DNA from 2 places in the Shewanella sp. SM23 genome. Region 1 is predicted to be linked to the other one. Evidence: predicted binding sites of a transcription regulator. Region 1 holds the regulator's gene; the other holds the start of a gene.

Region 1 (8,791 bases):
AACAAAGCTGGGATAAGAGTTTTTGGCAATTGAGTCTTAACAGCCTCAGTCTTGCGCTGATCACCAGTTTACTCTGTTGCTTAATCGCCTTACTGCTTATGTTCGTTCGCCGGATAAGCCCAAGACAGAGTGATGCTTTGCCCTCACGGTTAGCTTCGACGGGCTATGCCTTACCAGGCACTGTGCTGGCTATTGGGGTATTAGTGCCTTTAACTATGTTAGATTTTGCGATTAACGATCTGGCGGATCTTGTCGGCATAGCAGGCCCAGGCCTTATCCTAACAGGCAGTGTGATGGCATTGATTTTTGCTTTTTGTGTGCGTTTCGTGGCAATTGCGATTGGCAGTGTTGAAAGCAGTTATAAACGCATCTCGCCATCGCTGGATATGGTGAGCCTGACCATGGGGCAAACTCCTAGGCAACTTTTGCGGCGGGTGCATTTGCCTTTACTTGCTAAGGGATTGTTTGCGGGCGCTTTATTGGTGTTTATCGAAAGCATGAAGGAACTGCCCGCTGCGTTATTACTGCGGCCTATCGGTTTTGAGAATCTTGCAACTTATGTATTCCAGTTTGCGTCCGATGAAAAACTCGAGCACGGCGCATTAGCTGCTATTGTGATTGTACTGGTGGGTTTAGTGCCGCTTATTTATTTAAACCGTTCATTGGAGCATCACAGCTGATGACAAGTACGCTCAAGCTTAAGCAAATTCATAGCGATTATCAGGGCCAGCAAGTACTTAAAGGTTTGAGTTTAACGCTCGCCCAAGGGGAAATCCTGGCGTTGTTAGGCCCAAGCGGTTGTGGCAAGACGACCTTATTGCGTGCAGTTGCTGGATTACAGGCCATAAGCCAAGGTGAAATCCAGATTAATGGCCGCATAGTGAGTGGCGATAGCCAGTTTGTACCTAGCGAGCAGCGCGGCATCGGCATGATTTTTCAAGACTATGCGCTTTTCCCTCATTTGACTGTGGCGGAAAATATCCTCTTTGGGGTGGCTAGATTGTCGGGCGCAGAACGTCAGGCACGTTTGGATGAAATGCTAGCTTTGGTCAAACTTGAAGGGTTGGCACAGCGCTATCCCCATGAATTATCTGGCGGTCAGCAGCAGCGAGTTTCGATTGCGCGGGCACTTGCCTATGAGCCGCAGTTATTGCTGCTCGATGAGCCTTTTTCCAATATTGATGCCCAAGTGCGCTACGAGATGATGGCGGAAATTCGCAGCATCTTAAAACAGCGTAATGTCAGCGCGGTGTTTGTTACTCATAGCAAGGATGAAGCCTTTGTATTTGCAGATACTTTAGCCATCTTTAATCAAGGCATCATAGTGCAGCATGGTAGTGCCGAAGCTTTATATGCCGCCCCAAACAGCCGCTATGTGGCGGACTTTTTAGGTAGCGGTAATTACTTACCTGCAGCAGTGTTTGATGGGCACAGTGTTGTCACTCCCATAGGTCATTTAACCAGCCTCACGCCATTAAATTTGCCGAGCGAGTTCAGCGGAACAGTATTCTTGCGACCACAGCAATTGACGCTCAGCGCCGATGAACAGGGCGTTGGTACTATCACTGAGCGACGTTTCTTAGGCGCCTTTTGTCATTATTGGGTCAAAATTGAGGCCGCTTCCCATGCTTATTATGTGGAGGTGCGTAGCCAAATGATGCAGCTAAGTATTGGTCAAAAGGTTGGGGTAACGACTGAGCCGCATTCGCTCGTGTTGTTTGAATCTTCAGCATATTCAAACTGTGGGGACCCAATCTAAGCGATGAGTATTTATTCAATGCTGATATGACATAGCCAACTAAAGTACGACATTTTTGCTTACGTTAAACTTGGGTCTATGCGGTATTGGTTGGTGATATTTTCGACCATCCTTGCTACTTTTATCCTCCGGTTTTGGAGGAATTATGATAAAAACAATAAATTCAATTTGCACCCTCGTTATTGTAGCAACGGCAATATCGTCTTCAGGAGTGATGGCCATGGATAGGATCACAGGTAAAGCCTTCGCAACGCGATCAGAAGTGTATGCAACCCAAGGGATGGCGGCGACCAGTCAGCCTTTAGCCACGCAAGTCGCTATTGATATACTCAAACAGGGCGGCAGTGCGGTCGATGCAGCGATTGCCGCTAACGCTATGTTAGGATTAGTCGAGCCAACGGGCTCGGGTGTCGGCGGGGACTTATTTGCTATCGTTTGGAGCGCAAAAGATAAACGCCTCTATGGTCTAAATGCATCGGGGCGCAGTCCCAAATCCTTAAGTTTAGAAAAGCTTAAATCCCTCGGATTAGACTATTTACCGCCGCTTGGACCTTTGCCGGTTTCTGTACCGGGCACTGTGGACGGTTGGTATGAGCTGCATAATAAGTTTGGTAAATTAGCTATGGCTGATAACCTCGCGCCTGCCATTCATTACGCCCGTGATGGTTTCCCTGTGTCAGAGTTGATTGCCTATTACCTTGATGCTAGTGGTAAAAAACTGGCTAAATTTCCCGGTTTTAAAGAAACCTATATGCCTAATGGTAAGATGCCTGCCGTAGGGGAAATCTTTAAAAATCCCGCGCTTGCTAACACCTATGAGAAAATTGCCAAGGGCGGCCGCGATGCTTTCTATAAAGGTGATATTGCCAAAAGTATTGATAAGTACATGAAATCCCAAGGTGGTTATTTAAGTTATGATGACTTAGCGAGCCATACTAGCGACTGGATAGATCCCGTTTCGGTGAACTACCGTGGTTACGATGTGTGGGAACTGCCACCTAATGGTCAAGGCATTGCGGCGCTACAAATCTTAAAAACCATGGAACCCTTTAATGTGGCTGCCATGGGCTTTAATAGTCCTGAATATGTCCATTTATTTGTCGAAGCAAAGAAACTCGCCTTTGCTGACAGAGCTAAGTTTTATGCCGACATGGCCTTTAATAAAGTGCCCGTTACCGAGCTTATCTCACAGAAATATAACTATGATCGCGCTAAGTTGATTGACCCTACAAAAGCCGCCAAGAGTGTCGATGCGGGTAATCCAGCGTTGCAACATGGCGATACTGTGTACCTGACTACCGCCGACAAAGATGGCAACATGGTGTCACTCATTCAGAGTAATTACCGTGGTATGGGGTCAGGGATGACACCGCCGGATCTCGGCTTTGTGCTGCAAGACCGTGGGCAAATGTTTGATTTAACGGAAGGGCGTTTTAATACCTACGCACCGGGTAAGCGTCCATTCCATACCATTATTCCGGCTTTTGTGACCAAAGACGGTAAACCTTGGCTGAGCTTTGGGGTGATGGGCGGCGCGACTCAACCACAAATGCACGCGCAGATTGTAATGAATCTGATTGATTTTAAAATGAACTTGCAAGAAGCGGGCGATGCCCCCAGAATTTTGCATATGGGGTCAACCGAGCCCACAGGCGAAGTGATGAAGGATGGCGGCTACGTCAGTCTGGAATCAGGTTTTCCGGTAGAAACCCGTCGTGAGTTGATTAAGAAAGGCCATGTGCTGCGTGATGGACTTGGGGAGTTTGGTGGCTATCAAGCCATTGGATTTAATGCCGAAACCGGCGTATATCGTGCGGCCTCTGAGAGTCGCAAGGATGGTCACGCCGCAGGCTATTAACACTAAGATAAATGCTAAGGTAAGCTCAACACTGAGTGAACCTGACGTCATTGATTCGATTTAACTGATTGGCGAGACTTTAATGGTCTCGTCAATTTTTATGTTTAAGGGTCTGGGGTGGGATAATGCTCCGCTATTGGCATTATCATAAACAGATCAGAGCAAACTGTGCGTTAGTTAATGTCATTTTTAGGTAAAGTTGCGGATAATATTGCCGAAAATGAATTTAGAAAAAGGGTGATAACCAAATGGATATTCAAAATATGCCGCGTGAACAGTTGGGTGTGTGTGCAGAGGGGAACTTACACAGTGTCTATTTGATGTTTAATGCCAATGACAATGTCGAGTCGCAATTACGTCCCTGTCTTGCCAACGTTGCGCAGTATATTTATGAGCTGACAGATCAATATTCCGACAGTGCATTCAATGGTTTTGTTGGTATTGGTGCTAATTATTGGGATAGCCTCTATCCTACTGCTCGCCCAGAACTGCTTAAACCTTTCCCTGCGATGCAAGTGGGCAGTCGTGAAGCACCTGCAATTGAATATGATTTATTCGTGCATATTCGCAGTGATCGTTACGATATTCTGCATTTAGTGGCTAATGAAATCAGCCAAATGTTTGAAGATTTAGTGGAGTTAGTTGAAGAAGAGCGTGGCTTTAGATTTATGGATAGCCGTGATTTGACTGGTTTTGTCGATGGTACCGAAAACCCTAAGGGGCGTCACCGCCAGGAAGTGGCACTTGTGGGTGATGAGGATCCTGAGTTTAAGGGTGGCAGCTATATTCATGTGCAAAAGTATGCCCATAACTTGAGTAAGTGGCATAGATTACCAGTTAAAAAACAAGAGGATATTATCGGCCGTACTAAGCAAGATAATATCGAGTATGAATCTGAAGATAAGCCACTGACCAGCCATATCAAGCGCGTTAATCTTAAAGATGCCGATGGTAAGTCAATGGAGATCCTGCGTCAGAGTATGCCCTATGGTTCGCTGAAGGAGCAGGGATTAATGTTTATCTCTAACTGCCGCACGCCAGAACATTTTGAAAAGATGCTGCATAGCATGATGTTTGGTGATGGCGAAGGCAATCATGATCACTTGATGCATTTTACTAAGGCGATGACAGGTTCATCTTTCTTTGCCCCCGCACTGGATTTTATGCTGCAGTTCGACGAATAAGCTTTCTATAATCAAGCCGGATTAGCATCAATCGAGACGCACTTAAGCTAACGCCTAAGTGCGTTTTTTATGCTAATGCGCGGGAACCCATTTTTTGATATCGAGCTGCCATTGCAGGGCGGTGAAATCGATAAAAGCGCGCACTAGATTTTGCTGATAACTGCGGGACAAATATACCGCCCACAAGGTTTGGCCTGGTGTCGTAAATTCGGGTAGGACTTCTTTGAGTTGACCACTGGCAAGGTATTGGTTAGCTAAGTCACAGGGTAAACGCACTATGCCATGTCCACGTAGCGCCGCACTGACCAACACTCCCATATCGTTAGCCCTAAGATTCCCTGTAACTTTGACGTGCTCGGCTTGCAGTTCTTTTAGAAAAGGCCAGTTTTGTTGCGCTGAGTGTATGAGGCAGTTGTGGGCCAGCAGATCAATGGGTTCGAGGAGTGGCGTTGCGCTATCAAGATAGCTCGGCGCCGCGCAAAGTACTGCATCTATGGTCATCAAACGCCGAGCTATGAGATTCTCATCGGGCTGCTCGGTATAACGTAGCGCCACGTCGACTCTCTCATCTACCAATTGCGCAAAACTGTCCGACATCACCAGTTGAATGTTGACCTTAGGATGAATTTTAATAAAGCGATCGACGACATCAAACAGACTGTGCTGCCCAAGGCCAATAGGCGTAGCGATACGAATACTGCCTACCAGTTCACTGTTATGGCTGTGGGCACGGCTCTCCATGGCCGCAACTTCACTTAAGATCCGCTGGCAAAATTGTAGTGCTTCCTCACCCTGCAAAGTCAAGCTGGCGCTGCGCGTGGTGCGGTGTAATAAGCGTAAACTCAACCACTGCTCCACTTCTTGAATATGACGGGAAACCTGCAGGCGGCTGAGGTCTAAATGTTCGGCAGCTTTGGTAAAGCTGCCACAGTTTGCGACTTCGACGAAACTGCGTATTGCGGCAATTTTATCCACATTAGTATCCTATATTGAAACAATCATGCTCAATTATTGATGTTTATTAGGTGAAAAACTGCAAGTAAACTGGTTCCAATGTAAATCATCTGAGTGAGACAATGAAATGAAAATCGCAATTTTAGGTGCAACGGGTTGGATCGGTGGTGCAATTTTAAAAGAAGCACAGAGTCGTGGACATCAAGTGACAGCGTTAGTGCGTGATCCAAGCAAGTTATCCGTGGCTGATGTGGCAGTACGTGCCGTGGATTTAGAGCAGCCATTGGTCGCCGATACCTTTGCTGGCGTAGATGTCGTGATTGCCGCCGTTGGTGGCCGCGCCCAACAAAATCATGGTCTAGTGGCGAGTACGGTTCAGCATTTACTGGATGTGCTGCCTAACGCTAACGTGCCACGTTTATTGTGGGTCGGTGGTGCTGGGAGTTTAGAAGTGGCGCCGGGTGTGACGCTGGTCTCTAGTCCAGATTTCCCAGCAGCATATAAAGATGAGGCGTTAGCTCAGGGTGAAGCTTTGCAGGTATTCCGTGCGGCGCAAACGGCAATCAATTGGACCTTTGTGAGCCCAGCCGCTGAGATTTATCCCGGTGAGAGTGAAGGTCCATATCGCCTTGGTGGCGACAGCTTCTTTACCGATGCTAATGGTCAAAGCCGTATCTCTGTAACCGATTACGCAAAAGCCATGGTAGATGAAGCCGAAAAGGGCGCTCACCCAAACCAGCGCATCAGTGTGGCTTACTGATATCGTTATAGTTGAGTTAGATATTGTGAGTTAGATATTGTGCTGGAATGTGTAACGTAATCGGGACAATGGCCAAATAACCAGCGCTATATTGCACTTCAAAATGTACAGATAAAATAGAACAGGTCAGCTCACTGACCTGTTTTTTTATTCTGCGTAATTGAATAAAGATTTGATGGTTTCTAAGGTATCGGCGATATCTTGGATGCTCGATGGGCAAATAAAGATAGTGTCATCACCGGCAATCGTACCCAAAATGCCTTCTGGTTTACCGATAGAATCCAACAAGCGGGCAATCAGCTGCGCGGCACCTGGGCTAGTTCGCACGACGATCATAGCTTGGTTGTGATCGACGTCGAGTACCAAATTCTTCAGTGGGCTACCCGCGGTGGGTACGCCTAATTCGGCTGGTAAGCAATACACCATCTCTTGCTTAGCGTTGCGAGTCCGCACTGCGCCGAACTTGCTGAGCATGCGTGACACTTTCGATTGGTTAATATTACCAAAGCCTTCAGCTTGCAAGGCGGTGACGATTTCACTCTGAGAGCCAAAGCGCTCTTCTTTTAAAATCGACTTAAAAATTCTAACAAGGTCATCCTGATTCTTGGTCGTTTGCATAATATTATTATTCGTTATTCAAAAAAACAGGCCCATTTTGAATATTTTTAGAAAAATTGTCAACAAATAACCAGATTGGTTGAATAAAAATTCACTAAGCCCCAGTGGTTAAGCGTTTGTAGGGGGCGTAAAAATCCCAATTTGAGTAATTGTTCTACATTGCTTCTACGTTATTCCGGAATTCTTTTGTCCCACGACTAAGGGATAATTGAAATTGTTGTGACATTCCAGTAATGTGACGCCAACGCAAATTAGATCCATGTCACACATATCCGAGAAATAACGGAGATAACTATGAAAGTTGCTGTACTTGGTGCTGCTGGTGGTATCGGCCAGGCTCTTGCCCTACTGTTAAAAACTCAATTGCCTGCGGGTTCACAATTGTCTCTATATGATATCGCACCGGTAACTCCGGGTGTTGCGGTTGACTTGAGCCACATTCCAACTGCTGTTGAAATCAAAGGTTTTGCTGGTGAAGATCCAACGCCTGCCCTCGTGGGTGCTGACGTTGTTCTAATTTCTGCTGGTGTTGCGCGTAAGCCTGGTATGGATCGTTCTGATCTGTTCAATATCAATGCGGGTATCGTTCGCAACCTGATCGAAAAAGTAGCGGCAACTTGCCCTACGGCTTTGGTTGGCATTATCACTAACCCAGTCAACACGACCGTAGCTATCGCTGCAGAAGTGATGAAAAAAGCGGGTGTTTACGATAAGAACCGTCTGTTCGGTATCACGACATTAGACGTGATCCGCTCTGAAACTTTCATCGCCGAATTAAAAGGCCTGAACGTTGCTGACGTTAAAGTGAATGTGATCGGCGGCCACAGCGGCGTGACTATTCTGCCATTACTGTCTCAAGTTGAAGGCGCGACTTTCACTGACGAAGAAGTGGCAAGTTTGACGACTCGCATCCAAAACGCGGGTACAGAAGTGGTTGAAGCTAAAGCCGGTGGCGGAAGCGCGACTCTGTCTATGGGTCAAGCGGCTTGCCGTTTCGGTCTGTCTCTGGTTCGTGGTCTGCAAGGCGAAGCTAACATCGTTGAATGCGCCTATGTTGACGGCGGCAGCGAGCATGCTGAATTCTTCGCACAACCTGTGCTGTTAGGCAAAAACGGTATTGAAAAAGTACTGCCTTACGGTGAAGTGAGTGCATTCGAAGCTAACGCTCGTGATTCTATGTTAGATACGCTGAAAGGCGATATCAAACTAGGCGTTGATTTCGTTAAATAATCTTTCGGATAATCTTTTTAGATTATGACGAATTAAAAACGGAGCCATTGAGCTCCGTTTTTTTATGCCTGGGTTTTACATTTTACCAGGCGAATTCAGTCGATCAGCGGCGCTTAGTGGGAATTTGGCAGTTATCATCGCAGCGGGCTTTGCCCGTCAGTAAATAAGAGATGCGATATCTGTTTTTTGCGAATCTGAGATAGCACCAATCGGCCACAGTTTTAATCACGGGCAGGCGTAATAGTTGGATCCAAGCGCGTGTTCCTGTCAGTGCCCACGCTTTGCAAGTGACATCTAACCCGAGTAACACTTCGCCCGTTGCGGTTTCGCCATGGAGAATCGTATTAGCGTAGTCTCTATCGATATGGCTGAAGCGCTTACTAAAGTCTGGCGCATTTAAATCCTCAAGCGCAATCAAGTTCTTCGGA
Region 2 (8,791 bases), on a different contig from region 1:
TAAGCGGGCAAAGGAAATTCTGAGCCGATACGGGAGTCGAGAATTTTTAATTCAATCGGTGTTTTCATGTATTTGTTTTTTCTTTCACTATCAACGAAAGTAATTGCCGTGCCAACGTGAGTTTGTCAGTAGCAGGCAAATCTTGACTGCCGTGCGGCCAGAAAACACGCAGGGCATTAGCATCGGCATTAAAGCCTAGGCCAGCAATGGAAACGTCGTTTGCGGCGATCATGTTCAAGTTTTTACGTTTGAGCTTATCGTGCGCATAGGCTTCTACATCATGGGTTTCGGCGGCAAATCCCACCACAAAAGGACGGTTAGGTAAGCTCGCAACCGTGGCTAAGATATCAGGATTCCTCACCAGCGCAAGTTGCATTTCTTCGGTCGATTTTTTGATCTTACAGGTAGCAATATCACTAATGCGGTAGTCTGCAACGGCGGCGCAGCCAATAAAAATATCTTTTTTATCAACGTTATCCATAACAGCATCGAGCATATTTTGCGCCGATTCAACATCAATCCGTGTCACGCCTTTTGGGGTGCTGAGATTTACTGGGCCTGAGACTAAGGTGACTGCTGCACCCATATCTGCCGCGGCTTTGGCGAGTGCAAAGCCCATTTTTCCAGAACTGTGATTTGAAATGTATCTGACGGGATCAATTGCTTCACGGGTTGGTCCGGCGGTAATCAGCACTGACTGGCCAGCCAGAGGCAGCGCAGAGACTTCTTTTGCTGCAAAAAAATCACTGGCTAGCTCGGCAATTTCTAGCGGTTCGAGCATGCGTCCAGGACCCACTTCACCACAGGCCTGACTGCCACTGGCGGGTCCCCAAAGGGTAAAACCACGTGATGCTAGGCTAGTTAAATTCGCCTGCGTAGCCAGATTGCGGTACATCTGCTGATTCATTGCTGGACACAGGGCAATTGGCGCCTCAGTGGCAAGACATGTGGTGGTGATTAGCTCATCGGCCATGCCTGCATTAATCCGCGCCAATAGGTTTGCGGTTGCAGGGGCTATGATGACGAGATCTGCCCAACGAGCGAGTTCTATATGACCCATGGCTGCTTCTGCTGCGGGGTCGAGCAAGCTAGATGCCACTGGATGTCCAGACAACGCTTGCAGCGTCAGAGGCGTGATAAATTCCATCGCACTTTGGCTCATCACCACGCGCACATCAAAACCTCGCTCCTTCAAGCGACGTACTAAATCAGCACTTTTATAGGCCGCAATACCGCCGCCAATGCCCAGCAGGACGTTTTTATTTGTCAGACTCACAGACATCATCCGAGATAGAAATAATGCTGGCAACAATATCACAAAGCGGTGAATTTTAGTGACTATCCCAGTTCAAAAAATCTCGTCCATACTCAGTAAAGTGAAAATATGTGAGATGACAGGGAGGTCACATGGGGATTAAAGATTGGCCTGAGGGCGAAGGTCCCAGAGATAAACTGTTACAAAAAGGAGCTGCGCATCTCTCGGATGCTGAATTACTAGCAGTATTGCTGCGTAACGGTTTAGCCGGATTAAACGCGGTTGACCTTGCTAGGTCGCTTATTAGCGAGTTTGGCGGTCTCAGAAATCTGCTCTGTGCCCCAAGAAATCAGGTGTGTCGACTTCCGGGCGTAGGACCTGTAAAATACGCCCAGCTTCAAGCTGCGGCCGAATTAGCGCGGCGTGTAGCGCAGGAAAATCTGCAAAGAGGTCAGGTTTTGACAAATCCCGATTTAACTCGGGACTATTTAATGCGACAATTGGCCGATCGCTCCTATGAAGTGTTCGCAGTTTTACTGCTGGATAGCCAGCATAGAGTGATTCAATTTGTCGAATTATTCCGCGGCACAATAGACTCAGCCTCAGTATATCCACGTGAAGTGGTGAGCTTAGTGCTGGAGAAAAAGGCCGCAGCAGTTATAGTTTGTCATAATCATCCGTCTGGTATTGCCGAGCCCAGTCAGGCTGACCGACGAATAACTGAGCGATTAAAAAATGCGTTAGCAACCATAGACGTATCCTTATTGGACCATATGGTTGTAGGTGATCGAGAGATAGTTTCTTTTGCAGAACGAGGCTGGATTAATTAATCTAACACTTGATCTTCACTCTGTGATCGTGTATAAAATGCGCCCTCTTTGTGCCTCGGGCGACGGCCATACGAGGCACATTAATGCTCGAGCGTTAAAATTGTTTTTGGAGAAGATTGACATGTCAAGAGTATGCCAAGTTACTGGCAAGAAGCCGATGGTTGGTAACAACCGTTCGCATGCAAAAAACGCGACCCGTCGTCGTTTTTTACCTAACCTACAAAACCACCGTTTTTGGTTAGAAGAAGAAAAGCGTTTCGTACAGTTACGTGTATCTACTAAAGGTATCCGTCTGATCGACAAAAAAGGTATCGAAGTTGTTGTTGCTGAACTTCGTGCCCGTGGCGAGAAGGTATAATAGATCATGGCTAAAGCTAAAGGTAATCGTGAGAAGATCAAATTAGTTTCTACAGCTAAGACTGGTCACTTCTACACAACTGAAAAAAACAAGCGTAACATGCCTGAAAAAATGGAAATCAAAAAATTTGATCCAGTTATTCGTCAGCACGTTATCTACAAAGAAGCCAAAATCAAGTAATCCTTGGTTAGTGTTTCGAGAAAAGCCCCTTATTTAAGGGGCTTTTTTTTGCGCTTTTTTTAGTGGCTAGTCATCAAGTTGAGATAATTGCCTCGCAAACTGATGCCGCTGAATCATCCCCTGTGAAGTTAAAAAAGTGTGAACACTTACTGAAAATATAAAATAGTGCAGTTCTAAGCACTTTAAATCATCAAATCTGCACTTTAGTGAGAATAAATTCTTTATATGTGAATTAAAATGCAATACCATACGCGGAAGTTAGCGATTCATTCCTGGTGTGTCATAGTGACGCTGCCAGCTCAAAAATGAGGTGTAAATAACGCGTGCGTACCACTGAACTGGTTGATGGATTTCGTCATTCTGCCCCCTATGTTAATGCCCACAGAGGTAAAACTTTTGTGGTCATGCTTGGCGGTGAAGCTTTGGCTCAAAATCAATTCCGCGCCATCTTAAATGATGTCGCCCTGCTGCACAGTTTAGGGATCAAAGTGGTGTTGGTATATGGCGCTAGGCCGCAGATTGATGCTGCATTAGCCGCCAACGGTATTGCGCCTGCCTACCACGACGGTGTGCGTATCACGGATGAAGATTCGCTCAAAGTGATTAAGCAAGTTGCGGGTGCACTGCAATTTGATATCACAGCGCGTTTATCCATGAGTTTAAGTAATACGCCGATGCAAGGTGCGCAAATTAACTTAGTGAGCGGCAACTTTGTGATTGCTCAACCACTGGGTGTGGATAATGGTGTGGACTTTTGTCTGAGTGGCAAAGTGCGTCGTATTGATGTGCAAGGCTTAAAACGTCAGTTAGATAATCACTGCATCGTATTGATGGGGCCGATTGCGGCTTCGGTTACTGGTGAAAGTTTTAATCTCACCGCCGAGGAAATCGCGACTCAAGTGGCGATTAAGCTCAAAGCAGACAAGATGATCGGCTTTAGCTCACAGAACGGTATTCTCGATCGAAATGGCGATGTGATTGCCGAGTTGATGCCAAATGATGCGCAAAACATCATGAACAAGCTGGCCGAGCAAGGTTCTGCTTGTGTTGGTACTATGGCGTTTCTCAAAGCCAGTATCGATGCTTGCCGCAATGGTGTGCCACGTTGTCACTTAGTCAGCTACCTCGAAGATGGCGCCTTGTTGCAGGAACTGTTTTCCCGCGAAGGGATTGGTACACAAATCGTCACTGAGAGTGCTGAGCGTTTACGCTGTGCGTCGATCGCCGATATTGGCGGTGTGTTGAACCTTATTCGTCCATTGGAGGAACAAGGCATTCTGGTGCGTCGTAGTCGTGAGCAGCTTGAGATTGAAATCGAACAGTTCATGTTGATTGAGCGCGACGGTTTAGTGATTGGTTGCGCTGCGCTCTATCCTTTTGAAGAGGACAATGCGGGTGAGTTTGCTTGTTTGGTGGTGCATCCTGATTATCGCGATGCCGATAGAGGGAGCTTACTGCTGAAGAACATTATCAATCAGGCTAGAAACCGCGGTTATTCACGCTTGTTTGCATTGACAACTCGGAGCATTCACTGGTTCTTAGAGCATGGTTTTGTGATTGAAGATGTTGAAGCACTGCCACAGAAGAAGAAGCAGTTGTATAACTATCAACGCCGCTCAAAAATTCTCGCGCTCGATCTTTAAGCCGTTCTAACTCAATCGAATCAATGCCAGCCTAGTACTCATATTAGCGCTGGCATTTTTATTGACATAATATGTCTTTATTGGCAGATTAAGGCTTCACTGCACGGGAGATACTGCCAATGAGTCCTCAATTTTTTGAACTCGCCCCTTTAATCCAAACCTCTATCTTCAGCTTTATCGTCTTATTGCTCGGTTTAGCGGGTATCTTGCTGATGTTATGGCTAAAAAATATGCCTAAGATAGCGAAGTCAGCGAGTTTAGGTATATTGCTGGTGATGATGGGCGGATTTTCTTGGGTCTTCTATCAATCGAATAGCGCCGAATTAGTGTTAACCGATACAGAGCTCACAGTGGATGTTCCCTTCTATAAAGTGCAGTTATCCCGCGTGGATTTATTGCCCGCCGAGGCACGTATAGTCGATTTGCAACAAGAGGCAGATTTAACGCCGAGCTTTAAAACGAACGGTATAGGCATGCCAGGATTTCAATTGGGTTGGTTTAATCTACAAGGGAAAGGCAGGGTATTTTTGGCGATAACAGATAAATCGCAGTTAGTGTTAGTGCCAACGACTAAAGGCTACAGTTTATTACTGACAGTACCGCAAGGGAGTGAGTTTTTAGCACAGTTACAAAAGTAATCATCATATGTCATCACTTCTGCAACTGTGTATCGGCGTGATAATGCTTACGCCGTCTTGCGTTTATAGGCCATATCTAAGGTAAAGACGAGTAGCGCGCTCCAGATAAAGCCGAAGGTCACGCCTTTTTCGGCATCGAAGGGCTCATTGAACAGACTCACCGCGAGGATGAACATAATACTCGGGCCAATATATTGGAAAAAGCCGAGCATAGACAATGGAATACGTACCGCTGCCCCTGCAAAACACAGCAAAGGAATGGTAGTCACTATCCCCGCCGCCATTAACATCAGATTCAATTGCCAATCGTTAGTCAGCATGCTCGCCGTGGCAGTGTCTAAGGTTGCGACGAGATAAATCAGCGCTACCGGTAATAACACTGCGGTTTCGACCAATAATCCGGCCTTAGCATCCACATTGACCTTTTTTCGCAGCAGTGCATAGAAACCAAAGGTGCCCGCGAGTGCCAGTGAGACGATGGGAATCGAGCCAAAAGAGATTAACTGGATCAATACGCCAGCGCTGGCGAGTGAAACCGCAAACCATTGCAGTTTACGCAACCTTTCGCCTAGAAATAACATACCGAGTAAGACGTTGAGTAAAGGATTGATGAAGTAACCTAGGCTGGCATCGAGCATGTGATCGTTATTTACCGCCCAGATAAATAGTAGCCAGTTTCCCGCGATCAATATGGAAGTAATGGTGAGAACCATCAACTGTTTAGGCTGTTTAAACAGTAAGCGTAAGCGAGAAAAACCGCCGATAAACTGCATAATGATCAGCATAAACACGAATGACCAAATCACTCGATGGAGCAAGATTTCGGTGGCGGAAACATGGTTGAGTAATTTGAAATATAAAGGCGCAAAACCCCACATACAGTAAGCACTGACGGCAAGTAGGATCCCTTTGCGGTATTCAAGATTTGGCATGAGACATCTTCGAAGAACAACAAGGTGGCGATTGTAGGTGTGTCTGACCGCTGACTCAAGGGTATCGCCGTGTTCTTTTCGTTACAGAATATCTCCACAAAAAATTGAATGGGCGATTAAAGTGAGTAAACATCCTGTTGTTCAAGACGTTTACCTTAGTCAATTTTGAGCCCTAAGGCAGTAATACACATCTAAATTTAACCGCCTAACCCACCATATAAGTCCCTGTTCCAAAAGCGATATGCGTGCCTTGCTCATTATGTAGTTCCATGCGGCATACTGAAACTCGATTACCCGCACGAATGACGCTGCCCGTGCCCGTAAAGGTGAGGCCGCGTCCCGGCCGCAGATAATCGACGCGCATATCAATTGTCCCTAGGGTTTGCAGGCGTTGCTGCAGCTCTTCGACCGTCCAATCATCACGACTGGCGGCCAGTCCTGCAAAGGCCGTGAGTCCGCCAACCACATCGAGTACCGTTGCTGTCACACCGCCGTGGAGGATTTGCTGGTGGATATTGCCAATCAGCTCAGGCTTCATGTTGATCACGACTTCGACGCCATCAATGTCATAACGCTTGATATCGAGTCCGAGTAGATTATGGAAAGGGACATGTTGATCAAATACTGCTGCGACTCTTCTCAAAGCTTCGGCTTGGATTGGGCTGGTCATGGTTTCTCATCCTTGTCACTGAGTGACGGTATTAGGCGTAATTGGATTTGTTATCAACACTTAGATTAACAAAGTGCGGCTTAGAGCAATTAATCTACAGTGAAGCGTGCGCAGAATGCAACTTAAGCTAGATTGAAGATAAATCTGCTATGGGCATTATGGTTAGTTGAGGGAGGGCGATCCTAGTCGATGGCATTTATCCTGAATGGGTTTTAACGCACTTTATGCGGTGTTGGTTATTTTTAACTTAGCCCGCTAGGTCTACAAATAACCGCCTTGACTAACGTGCGTTAAATTACCGTTGAATCCTGCATTTTGAACTAGTTTGGGTATAGAATAGGCCCCCTCACTTTTGACATAGAAGATCCATGGAAAAGCTCGTACTCGACACGCATGATGACCCGCTCTCGCAACGCCTCGCGCAGGTGTTTGGTTACCGTGACTTTAGGGACGGTCAGCGGGAGGTGATAGAACGTGTCTGCGGCGGGCAAGATTGCTTAGTGATCATGCCGACGGGCGGCGGTAAGAGTCTGTGTTATCAGTTACCCGCCTTGATGATGAATGGCATCACTATTGTCGTCTCCCCATTGATTTCTTTGATGAAAGATCAAGTCGATAGCTTGTTGCAAACCGGTGTTGCTGCGGCTTATCTGAATTCCTCATTGCCGCGCGAGCAGAGTGCCGAAATATTAAGGCAGCTACGCCACGGTGAGTTAAAACTACTTTATGTGTCACCTGAGCGCTTATTAAGCGCAGATTTTATTGAGCGTATGCAGTCTCTCCAGCTGGCGATGTTTGCCATCGATGAGGCGCATTGTATCAGTCAGTGGGGTCATGATTTTCGCCCTGAATATGCGGCGCTCGGCCAGTTAAAACAACTCTTCCCCTATGTGCCCATGATGGCGCTGACCGCAACAGCAGATCAGGCGACTCGGCAGAGTATTTGTGAGCGGCTCGGTATTGACCCGTTCCGTTTACTTTCAAGTTTCGATCGGCCCAATATTCGCTATACAGTCGCCGAAAAGCTTAATGCAGCTAATCAGTTACGACATTTTTTAACGCAGCAGAATGGCACTAACGGCATTATTTATTGCAGCAGCCGTCGCCGTGTCGATGAAGTGGCTGACCGTTTATGCCTGCAAGGTTTTAATGCCAAGGCCTATCATGCGGGAATGACGCAGGAAGACCGTGGTGCAGTACAGGATAGTTTCCTTAAAGATCAAATCGATATTGTAGTTGCTACTGTGGCTTTCGGTATGGGAATTAACAAGTCGAATGTGCGTTTTGTGGTGCATTACGATATCCCGAAAAGTATCGAAGCCTATTATCAGGAAACTGGCCGAGCAGGCCGTGATGGGCTCGATGCAGAAGCTTTTATGTTGTTCGATCCCGCCGATATTGGTCGGGTCAGACATTTGATTGAACAGTCTGAACCTGGGCCGCAGCAACAGGTCGAATTCCACAAACTTAATACTATGGCTGCCTTTGCCGAGGCGCAGACCTGTCGCCGCCAAGTGTTGCTGCATTACTTCGATGAGAGTGCATTAGAGCCCTGTGGTAACTGCGACATTTGCCTCGACCCGCCTAAGCGTTATAACGGCACCGAAGATGCGCAGAAGGTGTTGTCATGTATTTTCCGTTTAGGCCAGCGTTTTGGTATCAATCATTTAATTGAAGTGTTGCGCGGTTCGAAAGGCGCACCGATAGTCGATCGAGGGCATGACAAACTCACTACTTGGGGGATTGGTAAAGACAAGAGCCATGAATATTGGTTGAGTGTGATCCGTCAACTCATTCATTTGGGACTGGCGAGTCAAGATGTGACCCGCGGCTCATCTATTACCTTAAACCCATCGGCACGGCCTGTGCTCAAAGGGGAAGTGGCGTTAATGCTCGCCGAACCGCGTATTCAGTTAACAACCACAAAACGTAAGGCGAGTCAGTCTAAAGCACCGTTGAATTATGACCGTAAGTTGTTTGCACGGTTGAAGTTATTGCGTAGAACCATTGCCGAGCAGCAGGATGTGCCGCCGTATTTAGTCTTTAACGACGCTACCCTCGCAGAAATGGCAGCCATGATGCCAACGAGCGCGGGGGAAATGCTCGCCGTCAACGGGGTTGGCGAGCGTAAACTGAGTCGTTTCGGTGACGCTTTTCTCGATGAAATTACGGCTTATTTAGCGGGAGAATAATGGTTTGGATTATTCTCATTGATTTTAACCTTACCTAATTGATTTATGCTGGCTCGTTTGATTAAAGACTCTAACGTATCAAACTGTTGCATT

The links. Region 1 encodes ArgR, which controls arginine synthesis, uptake and breakdown. Its sites were predicted from a motif close to ANTGAATANNTATTCANT; they were not measured.
Region 2: the regulator ArgR is predicted to act here: its motif matches at 2,850-2,867, upstream of argA (amino-acid N-acetyltransferase).

What each region holds. Positions count from the first base shown of each region.
Region 1 is NZ_JAKKRM010000004.1:195,177-203,967, reverse strand. Features, by position in the region: gene L5L98_RS07385 (ABC transporter permease) at 1-680, shown strand, start outside; gene L5L98_RS07380 (ABC transporter ATP-binding protein) at 680-1,759, shown strand; gene ggt (gamma-glutamyltransferase) at 1,905-3,617, shown strand; gene L5L98_RS07370 (Dyp-type peroxidase) at 3,866-4,801, shown strand; gene L5L98_RS07365 (LysR family transcriptional regulator) at 4,874-5,776, opposite strand; gene L5L98_RS07360 (NAD(P)-dependent oxidoreductase) at 5,883-6,515, shown strand; gene argR (transcriptional regulator ArgR) at 6,663-7,133, opposite strand; gene mdh (malate dehydrogenase) at 7,428-8,363, shown strand; gene L5L98_RS07345 (thiol-disulfide oxidoreductase DCC family protein) at 8,467-8,791, opposite strand, start outside.
Region 2 is NZ_JAKKRM010000007.1:33,878-42,668, reverse strand. Features, by position in the region: gene dut (dUTP diphosphatase) at 1-68, opposite strand, end outside; gene coaBC (bifunctional phosphopantothenoylcysteine decarboxylase/phosphopantothenate--cysteine ligase CoaBC) at 65-1,285, opposite strand; gene radC (RadC family protein) at 1,408-2,085, shown strand; gene rpmB (50S ribosomal protein L28) at 2,207-2,443, shown strand; gene rpmG (50S ribosomal protein L33) at 2,450-2,623, shown strand; gene argA (amino-acid N-acetyltransferase) at 2,947-4,266, shown strand; gene L5L98_RS10685 (PH domain-containing protein) at 4,386-4,904, shown strand; gene rarD (EamA family transporter RarD) at 4,952-5,836, opposite strand; gene L5L98_RS10675 (thioesterase family protein) at 6,042-6,506, opposite strand; gene recQ (DNA helicase RecQ) at 6,875-8,698, shown strand; gene L5L98_RS10665 (diguanylate cyclase domain-containing protein) at 8,680-8,791, opposite strand, start outside.